3 regions of the Jejuibacter calystegiae genome follow, and region 3 is predicted to be linked to each of the others. Evidence: riboswitches for the same ligand, from Rfam matches in the RefSeq annotation. Region 3 holds a riboswitch; each other region holds the start of a gene.
What was found. Region 3 has a riboswitch for thiamine pyrophosphate ahead of thiC (phosphomethylpyrimidine synthase ThiC). Riboswitches for the same ligand answer to the same signal wherever they lie in the genome.

Region 1: another riboswitch for thiamine pyrophosphate. It lies ahead of thiM (hydroxyethylthiazole kinase); the one in region 3 lies ahead of thiC (phosphomethylpyrimidine synthase ThiC).
Region 2: another riboswitch for thiamine pyrophosphate. It lies ahead of thiB (thiamine ABC transporter substrate binding subunit); the one in region 3 lies ahead of thiC (phosphomethylpyrimidine synthase ThiC).

The regions. Positions count from the first base shown of each region.
Region 1 covers NZ_CP040428.1:4,630,012-4,635,993, reverse strand. The annotation lists gene FEM41_RS21745 (histidine decarboxylase) at 1-1,116, opposite strand, end outside; gene hdcC (histidine-histamine antiporter) at 1,162-2,514, opposite strand; TPP riboswitch at 2,873-2,973, shown strand; gene thiM (hydroxyethylthiazole kinase) at 3,010-3,798, shown strand; gene thiD (bifunctional hydroxymethylpyrimidine kinase/phosphomethylpyrimidine kinase) at 3,795-4,595, shown strand; gene fbaB (class I fructose-bisphosphate aldolase) at 5,514-5,982, shown strand, end outside.
Region 2 covers NZ_CP040428.1:2,029,219-2,035,200, forward strand. The annotation lists gene araC (arabinose operon transcriptional regulator AraC) at 1-110, shown strand, start outside; gene FEM41_RS09400 (DedA family protein) at 189-947, shown strand; gene thiQ (thiamine ABC transporter ATP-binding protein ThiQ) at 916-1,635, opposite strand; gene thiP (thiamine/thiamine pyrophosphate ABC transporter permease ThiP) at 1,619-3,229, opposite strand; gene thiB (thiamine ABC transporter substrate binding subunit) at 3,205-4,188, opposite strand; TPP riboswitch at 4,219-4,307, opposite strand; gene sgrR (HTH-type transcriptional regulator SgrR) at 4,838-5,982, opposite strand, start outside.
Region 3 covers NZ_CP040428.1:1,525,000-1,530,981, forward strand. The annotation lists gene FEM41_RS07015 (thiazole synthase) at 1-653, opposite strand, end outside; gene thiS (sulfur carrier protein ThiS) at 655-855, opposite strand; gene FEM41_RS07025 (HesA/MoeB/ThiF family protein) at 839-1,594, opposite strand; gene thiE (thiamine phosphate synthase) at 1,587-2,222, opposite strand; gene thiC (phosphomethylpyrimidine synthase ThiC) at 2,222-4,120, opposite strand; TPP riboswitch at 4,205-4,313, opposite strand; gene rsd (sigma D regulator) at 4,373-4,873, opposite strand; gene nudC (NAD(+) diphosphatase) at 4,973-5,740, shown strand; gene FEM41_RS07050 (bactofilin family protein) at 5,878-5,982, shown strand, end outside.

The sequences.
Region 1 (5,982 bases), 2.1 Mb from region 3:
ATCGGCGATAACATCGTCGATCAGAGCGTCTACCTTGCTGGTATCCAGGTGGTGTCCGGAAGCGATCAGGTGAGCGACGTCGCCCGATGTCGCCAGGCAGTGTTTTTTCCATACCGCTTCTGACGGGCAGGGGAAGACCACGGTAATGGAGTTCTTATTACGCCAGGCGTTAACGCCTGCGGCCTGGAAGCGATCGACCGCGTACTGCGCGATGTCAAGGCAGTGGCGAATACGGCGCTGCCAGTCGGCGAGGGTGTGGCTGCGGACCGCCTCCCACATCATCAGCGGGGTATGGCCGTTACGGGAGCCGGTGATGGTTTTGTCGTGGGCTGATATATAGTCGATTTCAACGCTGATTAAATCGACGTTTTTACGCCGCGCCACGACGATCCCGCAGGGAATGGGGCAGCCGATCATCTTATGGCCGGAAACGCCGATAGAGTCGATGCCGTCGGCAAAAGTAAAGGGCTGGGGTTCGTCAACGAAGGGCAGAATCATGCCGCTCAGCGCTGCATCAGCGTGCAGATAGTAGTCTTCCCGGGCGATGCCCGCTTCCTTCAGGCGCTGCTGGATGATAGCGATATTATCGACTGCGCCACGCACCGTAGTGCCAATATTGGCGAAAATAATCGGATGCCGCTCGCCGTCGGCGGCGATTTTATGCATCAGATCGTCGTAGTCCATCTCGCCGTTAGGCTGGGATTCCACCACCCGCGACTTAATGCGCAGCAGCTTAACGATCTTGGCGACCGAATAGTGGGTATCTTTGGAATAGTACAGGGTGCCATCCGGGAACAGTTCGCGACCCAGATAACAGCCGAACATATTGCCTTCGGTGCCGCCGTTGGTCACGTAGCCCCAGCTTTCCTCAAACGGAATTTTGAACAGCTGGGCAAAATATTCCATCACTTCTTTTTCAAATTCGAAAGAGTTCAGCAGGTAGTTACAATATTCCGCCCAGTCGCCACAGTTATTAATGGAAAAACGCATAAATCTTTCCAGAATGGTGTAATCGAAATCGGCGGATTCCGGGTAACCAATATTGAAATACTGGTTCTTAACACAATATGACCAAAACGCATCGAGTTTATTCTGATCTGCGATGGATAGTGTCATTTTATTTCTCCTTTTCAAGCATAACGTTTAATGACGAACTGACGTTCAGACTTTCTTATCCAGATAAAGCACTCTTTCGCCTTTCTTACTGCGGCCAGCGGCCACGAAGCAGAACAGGGGAATGGTTACCATCATCATCACCACGCCCCAGAACATGGAGTCTGTGCCGGAGCCCAACAGGGCAAAGATGCTGTAAATCATGCCGATAACCACCATCACGCAATAAAACATAAAGCTGCGACCGCGATTTAATTTCTTCGAGACCATAATGATCGGCAGGGAAATCAGGGCGTACATATAGGGCAGCAGCGAAGCGAAGACCGACATCAGAATCACCACTTCAAACTGTTTCGCCAGGTTAGGGGAGGCGGTCATCATTAACACCAGGCTCATCAGTACACCGGTGAAAATCAGGCTCTTCATTGGCACGTCACGCTTATTGGTGTCGGCGAAGAACTGCGGGAACAGGCCCTGCTGGGCACCGGCGCGGGGGCCTTCAGACTGCAGGATCAGCCAGCCGGAGATCGAGCCGAAGCAGGCGATAATACTGAGCGCTGAAGCGATGTTGCCGGCGGTCTTGCCGAACATATAGCGCGCGGCGTCGGCAAAGGGCGCGGCGGAGTTAACCAGCTCGCTGTGCGGCACCAGGCCCATAATCACCGAGCAACTGCCCACATAGCAGACCGAGGCAATCAACAGTCCGTACACCGTCGCTTTGGGCACGGTCTTTTCCGGATTGTCCACCTGGCCGGTAGAAACCACAGCCGATTCAACGCCCAGGAACCCCCACAGCGCAATGGATGCGGCAGAGATAATCGCCGAGCTGTCGCTGCGGCCTGTGCCGTTATACACTTCGGTAAACATATGCGGATCAAACCAGAACCAGCCTACGGCGCCGACGCCCAGCACCACCAGCAGCATACAGCTTGCGGTAAATGACTGGGCGCGGCTGGCAGTTCTGGCGCCGAAGCTTGCCAGTACGACAAAGGCCCACAAAATAACGATGGCGGCAATACTGCTGTACATCGGATTTTTTAATTCTGGAAAGAAATAACTTAAATATCCCACCCCGGCGACCAGCAGGGCCACATTGCCCACCCAGGCGCTAATCCAGTAGCAGACGGTGGTTTGAAAACCAATAAATGGACCAAATGCATCGCTGGCATAAGCGACAATCCCGCCGGTGCGCGGCGTAATTAAACTGGTTTTGGCGAATACCAGCGCCAGAGCGATAACACCGACAATAGTGAGCACCCAACCCCACAGCGAGATATAACCAACGCCGGCAAGGTTGGTGGGCAACATAAATACGCCGGAGCCCATCATATTTGAGGCGGTAACCAGCGTAAGGGCGACCACTCCCATTTTATGAGCTGAGCCTGAGCTAACCGATCCCATAACATTTTTCCTTATTGAGAAACAGACATGAAATAAGCGTTATAACCAGTGCTTTTCTGCCGATTCTAGGATGGGAAGGGGGGTAAATTTTGACAATGATCACTTTTCGCCTGGCTGGCATACAATAACGATGCGCAAATTGCTGCTTATTTGAACAATGATTTGGATATTGACTCCGTCCCCATTTTTTTGAACAGGAACGGCTGCCTGAAGAGCCAGCGCTTATTCTCAGGCTAAACCGGAGAATCGGTCTGAATAATTGGTGATTTCTGTGGCCACAAATGCGTTTACAGCGCCATTGTTACCTTTTATCATGGCGGCTGATTAAAGGAATTAAAGAAAACTAATTCCTTTAAAATCAAATGACTCGGGGTGCTCCGCCGACTGGATGCGGGGCTGAGAAAGACCCGTTGACCTGATCCGGATAGTGCCGGCGTAGGGAAGTCAGATGCCCGTACCGGTATCCCTCTTCTTCGCGCCGGGCGGGAGTTCACCATGCAATCTGATCCACTGTGCAGCGACGCTGTCTTGCAGACGCTGCATCACCTTCGTACCACTTCGCCGTTGGTTCACTGTATGACCAACGATGTGGTACAGACCTTTACCGCTAACGTTTTGCTGGCCCTTGGCGCCTCGCCTGCCATGGTGGTAGATGAGCAAGAGGCGGCACAGTTTAGCGCTATCGCCAGCGCACTCCTGGTCAACGTCGGAACCCTGACTCGCGAACGTGCTCGTGCCATGCGCGCCGCCATCGACAGCGCCCGTGAGGCGCAGCGCCCGTGGGTGCTCGACCCGGTGGCTGTGGGGGGGCTGACGCTGCGTAGCGACTTCGCCCGGGAGGTACTGGCGCTTCAGCCTGCCGCAATTCGCGGCAACGGATCGGAAATTCTGGCGCTGGCCGGGGGTCAGGGCGGGGGACGCGGCGTCGACAGCACCGACAGTGCCCGGGTCGCGTTGCCTGCGGCCCGCCATCTGGCCCGTGAGAGAGGCGCGGTAGTGGCGGTGACCGGCGAGATAGATTACATCACCGACGGCGAACGCACTCTGGAGGTGCCCGGCGGCGATATTATGCTGACCCGGGTGGTTGGAACCGGCTGTGCGCTTTCCGCGGTGGTAGCGGCCTGCTGCGCTCTGCCGGGGGAGAGGCTGGAAAATGTCGCCGCCGGTTGCCGGATAATGGCCCGCGCCGGGGAAATGGCGGTTACCCGCAGTCAGGGACCGGGGAGTTTTGTCCCGCAGTTTCTGGATGCGCTATGGCAACTGGATGCGGAGGCGCTGGTATGAAACGGATTAATGCTCTGACCATTGCCGGTACCGACCCCAGCGGGGGTGCAGGTATCCAGGCGGACCTGAAAGCTTTTTCTGCGTTGGGCGCCTATGGCGCCAGTGTGATAACCGCGCTGGTGGCCCAGAATACCTGCGGCGTGCAGTCGGTCTATCGTATCGAGCCGGATTTTGTGGCGGCGCAGCTCGATTCGGTGTTCAGCGATCTGCGCATCGATACGGTGAAGATCGGCATGCTGGCGGAAACCGATATCGTTGAAGCGGTAGCGGAACGCCTGGCGTACTGGCAGCCGCACACCGTGGTGCTGGATACCGTGATGCTGGCTAAAAGCGGCGATCCGCTGCTGTCGCCATCGGCGGTCTCAGTGATGCGCGAACATCTGCTGCCGCGAGTATCGTTAATCACCCCTAATCTGCCAGAGGCGGCAGCGCTGCTGGAAGCGCCGATGGCTACCAGCGAGCGTGAGATGCATCAGCAGGGGGAAGCGCTGATGGCGCTGGGCTGCGAGGCGGTACTGATGAAGGGCGGCCATCTGGACGATGCCGAAAGCCCGGACTGGCTGTTTACCCGCGATGGCGCCCGGCGTTTTACTGCGCCCAGGGTGCAGACGAAAAACACTCACGGTACCGGCTGTACGCTTTCGTCGGCGCTGGCGGCGCTGCGGCCGCGTTACGATGACTGGGGCCAGACCGTGGTGGAAGCCAAGGCCTGGCTGACTCAGGCGCTGGCGGCTGCCGATAGCCTGGAGGTGGGGCACGGGCATGGGCCGGTGCATCACTTTCATGCGTGGTGGTGATTTTGTGATTATATAATCACAGGATTATTGAATGGTGTGCTATCCACTCATTTTCAGTTGGTTGTGGTTAGCGGCCTGTCAGTGCTTCAACACTGGCGGGTCGCGACTGTATTAATCACCTTTCTTGTTGTTATGCACCTTCCTTAACAAAATACTGGCTGCTGTTATTTTACCCTGTAATAAATCACAGTGGCGTGTTGTATTTCTGTTCTATGAATCTGGTTCGCAATATTTAATGGGGTTTCAGTGTTGTTTCATTGACGGGAAATATTATTACGGTGGTGCTGTGTTCAGGTGGAATATGTCACGCTGGCGAAGGTTCCGTTCACTTTAAGGTGAGTTTGCTTATGTGAATACCGGCACCGGTGAACGGGTCAGGGGGACTTCAAACGCCACTCCCCCTGACCACCCCTGGCTTTCCGACGTAAAAATCGCCCTTCGGGTCCCCTCCGCTTTTCCCGTCCGCCGGACGGGTCGGGCGTGACGGCACGTCCGTGTGCCGCACGCCCTCACCCCGACATCCCTGTCGGGGTGACCCTGGCGGCCGTGAACGCTGCGGCGATTTTTAGGTCGGAGACTGTCGCTGTCTGTAACCTTCTACCTTCCCCGTTCACCGGCTGTGAATCAACAGAGAAGCAGTCACATAAAGTGAACGGAACCTTCTCCGACATTTACATATTCCATTCGTTTGTGAATGCTTACCCGAATCCGCGCTACACCTTAATTTCCCCCGACTAATGAAACGCATCAGCCATTACCACCACTGGCAGTGAAGCGTGACAGCGGAATTAACTGAAAATACGGCGACTTCTGGCAAAACGTACCGTAACCAACCAGACTTAATGCGCCCGCTTTTCAGGCGGGTCAGGATTTAACTGGTGCGGCGGGAAGCACCCGCTGCCGTTACGGGAGTGAATTATGACTGATATTGCGCAGTTACTTGGCAAAGATGCTGACACACTGCTCCAGCACCGTTGTATGACCATTCCGGCGGATAATCTCTACCTGCCGGGCGACGATTATGTCGATCGGGTCATGGTGGATAACAACCGTCCACCGGCGGTCCTTCGTAATATGCAAACCCTGTACAATACCGGCCGCCTGGCGGGTACCGGCTATCTGTCCATCCTGCCGGTGGACCAGGGCGTGGAACATTCGGCAGGGGCTTCGTTCGCCGCAAACCCCCTCTATTTCGATCCGAAAAACATTGTTGAACTGGCGATTGAAGCGGGCTGCAACTGTGTGGCTTCTACTTACGGCGTGCTGGCTTCGGTGGCGCGTTGCTATGCTCACCGCATTCCTTTCCTGGTGAAGCTGAATCACAACGAAACCCTGAGCTATCCCACCCAGTATGACCAGACCCTGTATGCCAGCGTCGAGCAGGCGT
Region 2 (5,982 bases), 500 kb from region 3:
ATCAGCTCTATTTTTCCCGGGTCTTTAAGAAGTGCACCGGGGCCAGTCCCAGCGAGTTTCGGGCCGGTTGCGAGCAGCTTAATCGCGATGAGTCGTTAAACCATGTTTGAACCGGTTACGTCGGGCAGCTTGACGCCCGACGGCCTCATCAGGAGAATCGAGCGACTGCGCCTTCAACCGGACACGCTATGGAAGATTTTCTGCAACACTTCGTTACCCACTACTCCCTGATCGCCGTCTGGTTGGTCGCTTTTCTTGAATCACTGGCGCTGGTGGGGCTGATTATGCCCGGCACTGTGGTAATGGCCGCGCTGGGGGCGCTGATCGGTAGTGGGCAGGTGAATTTCTACTCCGCATGGCTGGTGGGAACCGTTGGCTGCCTGCTGGCGGACTGGATCTCGTACTGGCTGGGCTGGCGCTTCCGGGGGCCGTTGCACCGCTGGTCATTTCTGAAAAAGCAGAAGTCATGGCTGGATAAAACTGAGCACGCCCTGCACCAGCACAGCATGTTCACCATTCTGCTGGGGCGTTTTATTGGGCCGACGCGGCCGCTGGTGCCAATGGTGGCCGGTATGCTGGAGCTGCCGGTACGCAAGTTTATCAGCCCCAATATCATTGGCTGCGTGCTCTGGCCGCCATTCTACTTCCTGCCCGGCATTCTGGCCGGCGCGGCCATTGATATCCCCGCCGGAATGGAAAGCGGCGCCTTTAAATGGTGGCTGCTGGCGGCGGCGCTGCTGCTGTGGCTGGCGGGGTGGCTGTGCTGGCGCTTGTGGCGTAGCGGTAAGGCGGCGAAGGATAAGCTAACGGCGTATCTGCCGCGTGGCCGACTGTTGTGGCTGGCGCCGCTTTGCGCGGCAGCGGCGATCGCCGTGACGTTGCGGGTGGCGCTCCACCCGCTGATGCCGGTTTATCTCAGGATCCTGGGTAAGGTGTTGGGGCTCTGATGCCAAGCGTGCGCGAGGCGCTGGCCTCGCCGCTTAATAACTGCGCCGTATCGCCGTCCCAGTAGATGCGGCCATCCACCACCACCAGGCTGCGAGGCGCTATCTGCGCGGCATCTTCCAGACTGTGCGATACCATCAGCAGGGTGAGCTGTCGGCTGCGGCAGATTTCATCCAGCAGGGCGAGCATCTCCTGGCGCAGAGCCGGATCGAGGGCGGAAAACGGCTCATCCAGCAGCAACAGAGGCTGCTGTCGGATAAGACAGCGCGCCAGGGCCGCCCGCTGGCGCTGGCCGCCGGAAAGCTCGCCAGGGCGCCTTTCCAGTAGCTCACCTATCGCCATCTGAGCGGCGATGCTCTCCACCTCTTTGCGCTGCTGCGCATTCAGCCGCAGGCCGGGATTCAGTCCCAGGCCGATGTTCTGGCGTACGCTGAGGTGCGGGAACAGATTGTGCTCCTGAAACAGCATCGAGACTGGTCGCTGGTCGGGCGCCGTATGGGTATGATCGGCGCCGTCAAGAACAATGCGGCCGCTGCCCGGCGTCAGAAAACCGGCAATCAGATTCAGAAGCGTGCTTTTTCCTGCGCCGCTGGGGCCGAGTATCGCCAGGCGCTCGCCGCGGGCGACCTGCAGGCTAAAGCGCATGGGCAGGTGATGATACAGCCAGGTTACATCAGTCAGTGTCAGCATGGCGCCCCGGTAATTTTTCCATCAGAGTGAACAGCGTCAGACAGAGCAGCAGGAGCAGTAGCGCGGTGACTGCGCCATCATCGCTACGGTAAGCGCCGATCTGCTGGTAGAGATAAAAAGGCAGTGTGCGGAAATCCTCATTGCCGAACAGCGCCACTACGCCAAAATCGCCAATCGACAGAACGCAGGCGAAGGCCAGCGCCTGGCCAAGAGGGCGCTTCAGGGCCCGTAGCTCGATAATCCTCAGACGGTGAATACCGCGGATGCCCAGCCCCTGACACAGCGGACCGTAGCGCTCAGCCAGATCGCGCATGGGATTTTCCAGCACTTTGAGGGCGTAAGGAATGGCCATCAGCGCATTGGTGAAGATAACGATAGCATCCGCTGATTCCGGCAGACCAACGGTGGCGTTAAGCAGCAGGAAGAAGCCGGTTGCCAGCACGATGCCTGGTATAGCGAGGATCAGCATGCCGCTCAGCTCCAGCGCCTGGCCCGCCAGCGGCTGCTTACGTAGCCTTAGCTCGCGGGAGCTCCAGAGCAGCATCAGGGTCAGTACGACACAAAGAAGACCAGCGGCGATGGCTATTCGCAGTGAAGTCCAGACTGCCTGCCATAGCGCGCTCTGCTGGAGCAGACGCGGCAGGTCGCCGCGCAGGCCATCCACCACAATCGCCAGCAGAGGCGGCAGCATCAACAGCAGGAGGAGTACGATCAGCAGCGAATCCAGCCCGCGAGAGAGCAGGGTGCTGTCGGGGGGGCGCCAGCCCGTCGCCATGGTGGCTCCACTGGGAATCGCTTTGCTAAAACGCTGGGCCAGCAGCATGAGCGCCAGGCAGCAGAATAGCTGAATAAGCGCCAGTAATGCCGCCCGGGCGGGATCGTAGTCATAGCTAAGGGCCTGGTAGATGGCCAGTTCGATGGTAGTGGCTTTTGGGCCGCCGCCCAGCGCCAGCACGGTGGCGAAGCTTGCGAAGCACAGCATAAAAATCAGGGCGGCGGTGGGGAAAATTTGACGTCGCAGCCAGGGCCATTCCACCAGACGGAACAGCGACCAGCCGCGTATCCCTAACTGAGCGGCAAGCCTGCGCTGTTCGCCGGGAATACTCTCCAGCGACTGGAGCAGCAGGCGGGTAGCCATCGGCAAATTAAAAAAGAGGTGCGCCAGCAGGATCCCCTGCAGGCCATAGGGCGAAAACGTCCAGTCGATGCCCAGCCACTGGCAGAGTTCGGCCAGCCAGCCCTGGCGGCCATAAACGGAAAGCAGGCCGAAAACCGCGACCAGCACCGGCAGCACCAGGGTCATGGCACAAAGCCGCAGCAGGAGCTGGCGCCCGGGAAAGCGGCGGCGCCACAGCGCCCGGGCCAGGGGAATGGCCGGGAGCACCGAGAACAATGCGGAAAGGAACGCCTGCCAGAAGGAAAAGCGCACCACGTGCCACAGATAGCTGTCCTGGAGCAGGGTACGGGGCGCGATGCCCGGTGCGCTGAACCACAGGGCGCCAAAGGCGGCCAGCGCCACGCCGAGCATCAATCCAGCGGCGAGCAGGCCAGGCCACAGCCAGCCGGGAATTAGCGGCTGAGGGCGCGCTGCCATTCACCGATCCAGGCGGCGCGCTGCTGGGCGACCTGTTGGGGGGTAAACTGTAACGTCTTTTGAGGTCGGGTCAGGCTGTTAAAGCCTTCAGGCAGAGCGACCTGGCTTACCGGATACATCCAGTTGCCGGTGGGAATGGTCTGCTGGAATTCCTTTGATACTACAAACTGCATAAACTTTTGGGCCAGCTCCGGCTGTTTGCTGCTTTTCAAACGGGCTGCGACCTCTACCTGCATATAGTGGCCTTCGCTAAAGTCGGCGGCGGCGTAGTTATCTTTGTGCTCTTCAATAAGTGAATAGGCCGGAGAGGTGGTGTAGCTGAGTACCAGATCCCCTTCACCTTTCAGAAACAGCCCCCAGGATTCGCTCCATCCCCGGGTCACGGTCACTGTCTTACTGGCCAGCTTCTGCCAGGCTTCGGGGGCCTGGTCGCCATAGACCTGCTTCATCCACAGCAGCATGCCCAGTCCGGGGGTACTGGTTCGGGGATCCTGATAGATAACGCGCCATTTCCTGTCGTTTTCCACCAGTTCTTTCAGGCTCTTAGGGGGATTCTTCAGGCGGTTTTTATCGTATACGAAAGCGAACCAGCCGTAGTCATAAGGGACGAAGGTCTCGTTTTGCCAGCCGCCCGGCAGAGTCAGGTGACGGGTATCCACGTCGCTTTTGGCGAACAGGCCACTTTGGGTTGCCGCCTCCAGCAGGTTGTTATCCAGCCCCAGCACCACATCCGCTTTGCTGTTTTTCCCTTCCATTCGCAGGCGGTTTAGCAGGGCGACGCCGTCTTCCAGCGCGACAAATTTAAGCTGGCAGTCGCAGTCGGCCTCGAAGGCCTTTTTAATGGCAGGGCCCGGGCCCCAGTCGGCGGCGAAAGAGTCATAGGTATAGACGGTGAGCTGCGGACCCGCGAAGGCGGGCAGGGCGACCAGCGTCAGCAGCACAGGCAGTTTGTTCAGCACTTTGCACTCCAGTATTGGGTGGCAAAGGATTTTGGGCGTGGCCTCAAATCCCTCCGCCGGTGTTATCCGGATCAGGTTCGACGGGTATCTCTCAGCTCGTGGCACCCCGTTGAGAATGGCCCACATTGTAATGAGTTAACGGGAGTAGCGAAAGGCGCGTGGGGGATTAAGGAAACCGCCCCTTACGGGGCGGCTACCGGGCTTACCTGCCTGGTACGACAATCGTCACTGAAAATGCGTTATGGGAGATATTCCATCCCCCATTTCCGGATGACAGCAGTGCACCAGAAACAACGATGACAATACAAAAGTACCGTTTCATTGTGCGGTCCTGACTATAGACCGCTTCACGACGTCACCGCCGGAAATATCGCCGTGAGTGCAAGCACCTTGGGTGTGCTTGCGTATACGGCCATTGGACATCCTTTTCCAGGTCCGGCGCCCGCTTGCTTAAGACGGTGAAAAGGCCCGACTGAATGGTACATCTCAAAGCCTCGAACAGATACTTGACTTTAGCGAAAAAGCGGCACAGTATGCAAAAACTTGGGTGTGCTTGCGTAACACTGGACACACAACCCTGTTGGAAGGGCCGCTTACCTGACCAGCACAAAAAAACCGCCGCCATGGCGGTTTTTTTGTGCCCGAAAACTTAAGCATCCGGCGGCGCGAACCAGGCGGATTTAAAGTCGAACCAGCCCAGGGTGTTCATCCGCAGACCACGCATACTGCGCTGGCCCTGGAGCATCAGCCAGTGGTGAATAAGCGGCTGGATCTCAAGGCTGGCAAGGCGCTGGCGGCACCATTCGGCCAGATCCAGTTCGCCAGCCCGCCAGCGGCGCGCATCTTCATGCCAGTCGCCGGGAATGCAGCGCTGGAGCAGCGGTACTTCGTACAGATGGGCAAACAGTGAAAACTCCAGCGGCAGGGTAAAATTGGCGCTGTTCAGCCAGATATCGCTGATATCGTCTCCTTTATGCCACTGGTCGTAGTCCACCTCTTTAACGATCAAACTCACTCCGCATTCGGCCAGCAACTGGTGAATAATACCGCCCAGAATCTGATGTTCGGCATGGTCGCGGTAGAAGGTCAGGGTGAGAGTATCAAGGTCAGCCGGTTTCTCGACGACCTCTGGCGGTTGGGCGTGGTGCCAGCGTGGTAGCAGCCCCCAGGCCGGGAACCAGTAACGCTGATATTGTTCACCGGCCCGGTAAATGAGACTGACAGGCGAGAGAATATGGTTCAGCCAGAGTTTAATGTCATCGCGACAACCGAGTGCCGAGCGGGCGTCGAACAAAATATAGTAGCACCCCTCTTCCAGTCGGCTCTCCACTGCTTTTTCGCTGTCGCCGCTGCCTTCCAGCTGTACTCCGCAGCTGAGATCCTCGCTAATTTCCGGCAATACCCAGAAATTCACTTCGTCGATGAGCGCCCGGTAACCGAAATAGTCATCGAAGGCATGGATTTTCAGCTGGTTATTGGTATTGCGCTCTACCGCATAGGGGCCGCTTCCCACCGGCTGGCGGGCGAAGTCTGGCATCTTGCGCCATTCCCTGGGCAGTACCATGGCGGCGGAATTGCCCATCAGCCAGGGGAGCCAGCGATCGGGCTGGTTAAGGTGGATATCGAGCGTCCAGGCGGTAGGGGAGTCGATACCCACAATATGAGCGTAAAGCGGTGTGGGATTGATGCGTTGCAGCGTGTCGATAACGTCCTGCATATCCAGTTCGCGGCCGTGATGAAAATGAATGCCGGGACGCAGGTAGAAACGCCAGTGCAGCGGCGAAAGTTGTTGCC
Region 3 (5,982 bases):
TGAGCCATACGAACCGGATCGCTCGCTACGGCGATGGCGGTATTCACCAGTACGGCGTCGGCGCCTATCTCCAGTGCCTCGCTGGCGTGGCTTGGAGCGCCAATACCGGCATCCACCACGACCGGCACGCTGGCCTGGTCGATGATGATCTCCAGCAGAGGACGTGTCTGTAGCCCCTGATTGGACCCGATGGGCGCCCCCAGCGGCATAACGGCGGCGCAGCCTGCTTCCTCCAGCCGTTTACACAGTACCGGATCGGCGCCGCAGTAGGGCAGAACCACAAATCCTTCCTGCACCAGGCGCTCGGCGGCGCGCAGCGTTTCTATTGGGTCCGGCAGCAGCCAGCGGGCGTCGGGATGAATCTCCAGTTTAATCCAGTGGGTGCCCAGCGCTTCCCTGGCCAGGCGTGCGGCGAAGATCGCTTCATCGGCGGTTTTGGCGCCGGAGGTATTCGGCAGTAGCGAAACCCCCAACGCTCGCAGCGGTGCCAGAATGTCATCCTGACGGTTATTCAGATCCACCCGCTTCATGGCCATGGTGACCAGCTGGCTGCCCGATGCCTGGAGCGCATCGCTTATCAGCTGCGGCGAGGCGAATTTGCCCGTTCCGGTGAACAGGCGTGAGTTAAAGGTTTTATCGGCAATCTGTAGCATATTAACCTCCGGCAATGGCCTGGAACAGCAGGAGGCTATCGCCTTCCTGCAGGCGGTGGTGCTGCCACTGTTCGCGCGGAATGATGGTCTGATTAACGGCCAGCGCGGCGCCCGGCTGGTGCAGGTTCATGCTTTCCAGCAGCGTTGCCACGGTCGCGTCATCGTCGCAGGTGACGGGTTCGTCATTAAACTGAATGCGCACTGACACCTCCGCAAACCGGGCAGCTCTGGCTCTGCTGACGTGCCAGGGTACGCCACTGTAGAGAGCGGGCATCGAACAGGTGCAGACAGTCGTCGCGTACCGGCAGGTCGCACAGCAGCTTGATGGCCTCCAGCGCCTGAAGTCCGCCCATAATGCCGACCACCGGCCCCAGCACGCCCGCGGTACGGCAGTTGCGCTGTGGTTCGCTATCGTCGGGCCACAGGCAGCGGTAGCAGCCGTGTAGCCAGGGGGGCGTCAGCACCATCATCTGGCCGCCGAAGGCCACGGCGCTGGCGCTGACCAACGGCTTAGCGAGCGCTACGCAGGCCGCATTAATGGCCTGACGGCTGACCATGTTGTCGGTGCAATCCAGCACCAGATCGACTTCGCCGACGGCCTGATGCAGGGCATCGCCTTCCAGCCGTTTATCCAGCGTGACCAGGTGAATATTCGGGTTGATTCCGTGCAGGCGCCGCCGTGCGGCCTGGGTTTTAGGCTGGTCGATATCCGCATTACTGAACAGAATCTGGCGTTGCAGATTGCTGATGTGCACGCAGTCGTCATCGGCCAGCCACAGAGAACCGACACCTGCACCGGCCAGCCAAAGCGCCGCCGGTGAGCCGAGCCCGCCGAGCCCGACGATCAAAACCCGGGCATTCAGCAGTTTTTGCTGACCTTCCGGGCCGATGTCCTCCAGCAAAAGCTGGCGGCTGTAGCGCATAAAATCCGTATCATTCATCACCCGCTCCTGCCAGCTGGAGTAGCTGCGCCGTTGCGGCCTGCCAGTCCGGGGCCTGAGTGATGGCGCTGACCACAGCGATACTGCCGACACCTGTCGCCAGCACCGCCGGCGCCCGGGCGATGCTGATGCCGCCGATAGCGACCGTGGGGGTATCCCCCAGGCGTGCGATATGCGTAGCCAGTTGCTCCAGCCCCTGGGGGGCCGATGGCATCTGCTTGGTTTGGGTAGGAAAGACATGGCCCAGCGCAATGTACGAAGGACGTACCGCCAGCGCGACATCGATTTCCATATCGTCATGGGTAGAGACGCCCAGCCGTAGCCCGGCGGCGCGGATCGCATCGAGATCGGTCTGCTCCAGATCCTCCTGACCAAGATGAACGCCGTACGCGCCATGCTTTATCGCCAGCCGCCAGTAATCGTTGATAAACAGCCGGGCGTTGTAGCGCTGTCCCAGGGCGATGGCGGCAATAATATCTGCCTCCACCTCGTCATCCTGTTTATCTTTAATGCGTAGCTGGATGGTACGCACACCCGCCTCCAGCAGGCGTGCGATCCAGTCAACGCTGTCCACTACCGGGTAGAGACCCAGGCGGAAGGGGACGGTGGGGAAATCGGGCTGGTACATTAGGCTTCCTCCTGACGAAGATAGATCTCGCCGCCTTTGGCGCGAAAGGTATTCGACATATCTTTCATTCCTTCGGCGATCTCCTGCTGTGCCGCATAGTCGCGAACTTCCTGGGTGATTTTCATCGAGCAGAATTTCGGGCCGCACATGGAACAGAAGTGCGCCACCTTACCGGATTCCTGGGGCAGGGTTTCGTCGTGATAAGCGCGGGCGGTAAAGGGATCGAGTGCCAGGTTGAACTGATCTTCCCAGCGGAATTCGAAGCGCGCTTTGGACATAGCGTTGTCGCGGATCTGAGCGCCGGGGTGTCCCTTGGCCAGATCGGCGGCGTGCGCGGCGATCTTATAGGTAATCAGCCCCTGCCGGACGTCCTCTTTATTCGGCAGACCAAGGTGCTCTTTCGGCGTGACGTAGCAGAGCATGGCGCAACCGAACCAGCCAATCATGGCGGCGCCGATGCCGGAGGTAAAGTGGTCGTAACCCGGCGCGATATCGGTGGTGAGCGGCCCCAGCGTGTAGAATGGCGCTTCATGGCAGTGCTCCAGCTCTTCGGTCATATTGCGGCGGATCATCTGCATCGGCACATGGCCGGGGCCTTCAATCATCACCTGGACGTCGTACTCCCTGGCGATTTTGGTCAGCTCGCCCAGGGTATGCAGTTCGGCGAACTGGGCTTCGTCGTTGGCGTCCTGAATTGAACCGGGCCGCAGGCCATCGCCCAGCGACAGCGAAACATCATAGGCGGCACAGATTTCACAGATTTCGCGGAAGTGCTGGTACAGAAAGCTTTCCTGATGATGCGACAGACACCACTTGGCCATAATGGAGCCGCCGCGCGAAACGATGCCCGTCAGGCGTTTGGCGGTCATTGGTACATAGCGTAGCAGGACGCCCGCGTGAATCGTAAAGTAGTCGACGCCCTGTTCCGCCTGCTCCAGCAGCGTATCGCGGAACATTTCCCAGTTCAGATCTTCGGCAACGCCGTTCACTTTCTCCAGCGCCTGATAGATGGGCACCGTACCGATAGGAACCGGGCTGTTTCGCAGGATCCATTCACGGGTTTCGTGGATATAGCGGCCGGTGGAAAGGTCCATCACGGTATCTGCACCCCAGCGGGTGGCCCAGACCAGTTTTTCCACCTCCTCTTCAATGGAAGAGGTCACCGCAGAGTTGCCGATGTTGGCGTTGATTTTCACCAGAAAATTGCGGCCGATAATCATCGGCTCGGATTCCGGGTGGTTAATATTTGCAGGGATAATTGCCCGCCCGGCGGCCACTTCGTCGCGTACGAATTCCGGGGTGATGTCCTGCGGCAGATGGGCGCCGAAGCTTTCTCCCGGATGCTGCTGGCGCAGTATCTCGCCGCGGATGCGCTCGCGGCCCATATTTTCACGCAGGGCGATAAATTCCATCTCTGGCGTGACGATGCCCTGGCGGGCGTAATGCAACTGAGTGACCCGCTTGCCGGCAAGGGCGCGGCGCGGAGGCAGCAGACCGGTAAAGCGCAGCTCGTCCAGGCCATCGTCCGCCAGACGGGCTTTGGTATAGCTGGAACTGCGATCGTCGAGCAGCGCGGTATCGCTGCGTGCGTCTATCCACGGCTGGCGCAACTTCGCCAGCCCTTCGCGGACGTTAATCGCAATATCCGGATCGCCGTAAGGGCCGGAGGTATCGTAGACCGGCACCGGTTCGTTCTCTTCGTATTGCGGGTTGGCTTTATCTCCGCCGGTAAGCGTTGGGCTCATCCGAATTTCGCGCATGGGAACGCGGATGTCCTGACGGGAGCCGGTCAGGTAGATACGGTGGGAGTTGGGAAAATTGGTGCCTTCCAGAGTATCGATAAACTGCTGGGCGGCGGCGCGCTGTTCACGGCGATTAGGTTTTGTTGATACAGACATAGCTCGTTCCGGTTTTTTAGTGACTGGAAGTGGCTTGTCAGAACGACGGAAGGAGTAACAGGCACGGGCGCAGGTGCGCGCGTAGATGAAATTACTCTTGTTCCCTTCGCAGGTTTTAACCTGATCAGGTTCCGCGGATCCCGAATTAACGGTCTCAGCCCGTGCATGGCACTGGGCACTCCGACAAGATAAAAGGCCTGCTCCGTATCATCGGGCAGGCCTTATGTAAACTACGCGTTAATGAATGGGAACTCAAGCCGGTCGGGCAAAATGTCCGCAATCGTTAGCACTGTCCAGGCTGTCGCCCAGCGCCAGAACGATCAGACTATCCTCCAGCGTGAAACGAGACGCCATAGATTCTCCAAGCTTTGACAGCACCTGGTGGAACTCCAGACAGTTATCATGATCGATGGCGATCTCCAGATGTGAATCGTAATAATCCATGATCTGTTGAGTATTCGCTTCCAGCTGTGTCCAGAGCTGCCCGGCGGAGGTGCGGGGCTCTCCCTCTTCCATTTCGCGGATAATGCGTTCATAAATATTGAAATGGCCGCAGGAGAGATAATCCACCAGACGCTGGCAGAAATCGTCCAGCGCCATCTCGTCCAGTGCAGAGAGCGATCCTTTGCCAGGTTTGATCCCAACCAGGTTGTAATAAGCCACTAACAGCTGTTTGCGATCCTGCAGTAAACGATCGATCAACTCATTACAACCACCAACGCGCTCTGCCAGTCTTTCCAGTTGGTTTAGCATGATTGACTCCGTGAGTTATATGATTAAAACGCTAAGTAACCTGGAATGTAAAAACAATGTTAAAAGAGTGCCAGTGAAGCCGAGGTCGTGCAAGAGATTATGGAACATACAGTAGAAAAATTAGACTATGGTTGGTGGTTCGTCAGCCATCAACAGAAATTATGGTTGCCGCAGGGGGAACTTCCGCACGGTCACGCACAGCAGTTTGGGCTGGTGGGTTGCGCTGCGCTGCAGATTGGTAGCTGGCAGGGAGAGCCCGCCTGGCTGGTGGTGCAGGAGCGTTCGCGTGATATGGGATCGGTGCGTCAGTTGATCGATGAGGATCCTGCACTGTTTCAACTGGCCGGACGTGCCGTACAGCTGGCAGAATTTTATCGTTCCCACCGTTTTTGTGGTTACTGCGGGCACAGCATGCATCCCAGTAAAACGGAGTGGGCAATGCTGTGTAACAACTGCCGGGAGCGTTATTATCCGCAGATCGCCCCTTGCATTATTGTGGCGATTCGCGATCGCGACAAGATCCTGTTGGCCCAACATAATCGTCACCGAAATGGCCTTTATACCGTACTGGCGGGGTTTGTTGAGGTAGGGGAAACTCTGGAGCAGGCGGTGGCGCGGGAAGTCATGGAAGAGAGCGGCATTCAGATTAAAAACCTGCGTTATATCTCCTCTCAACCCTGGCCATTTCCTCAGTCGCTGATGACGGCCTTTATGGCGGATTACGATAGTGGGGAATTGGTTGTCGATCGCAGCGAGCTGCTCGATGCTGGCTGGTATCGTTACGACCAGTTGCCGCTATTGCCGCCTCCGGGGACAGTGGCCCGACGTTTGATCGAGGATACGGTCGCTTTATGTCGGGGGGGATAGGGGAAATATCCCCGGATATAACATATTTTCTGATTTGTAAAGTTTTTCATGATTATTTGATGGTAATAGGATAATTTACAACGGGGCGTTGAAATGTATTCGTAGGATACGGAGTTGGGGGCCTAAGGAAAAGAATTATGCCCGGAAGAGTAACGCAAAGTTGTTTATATGGGATTTGGTTGGCCTGGTCTGGCGCCATTGTTTGTTATGTGGTGCCTTATGATGGATTGTTTACTATTTCT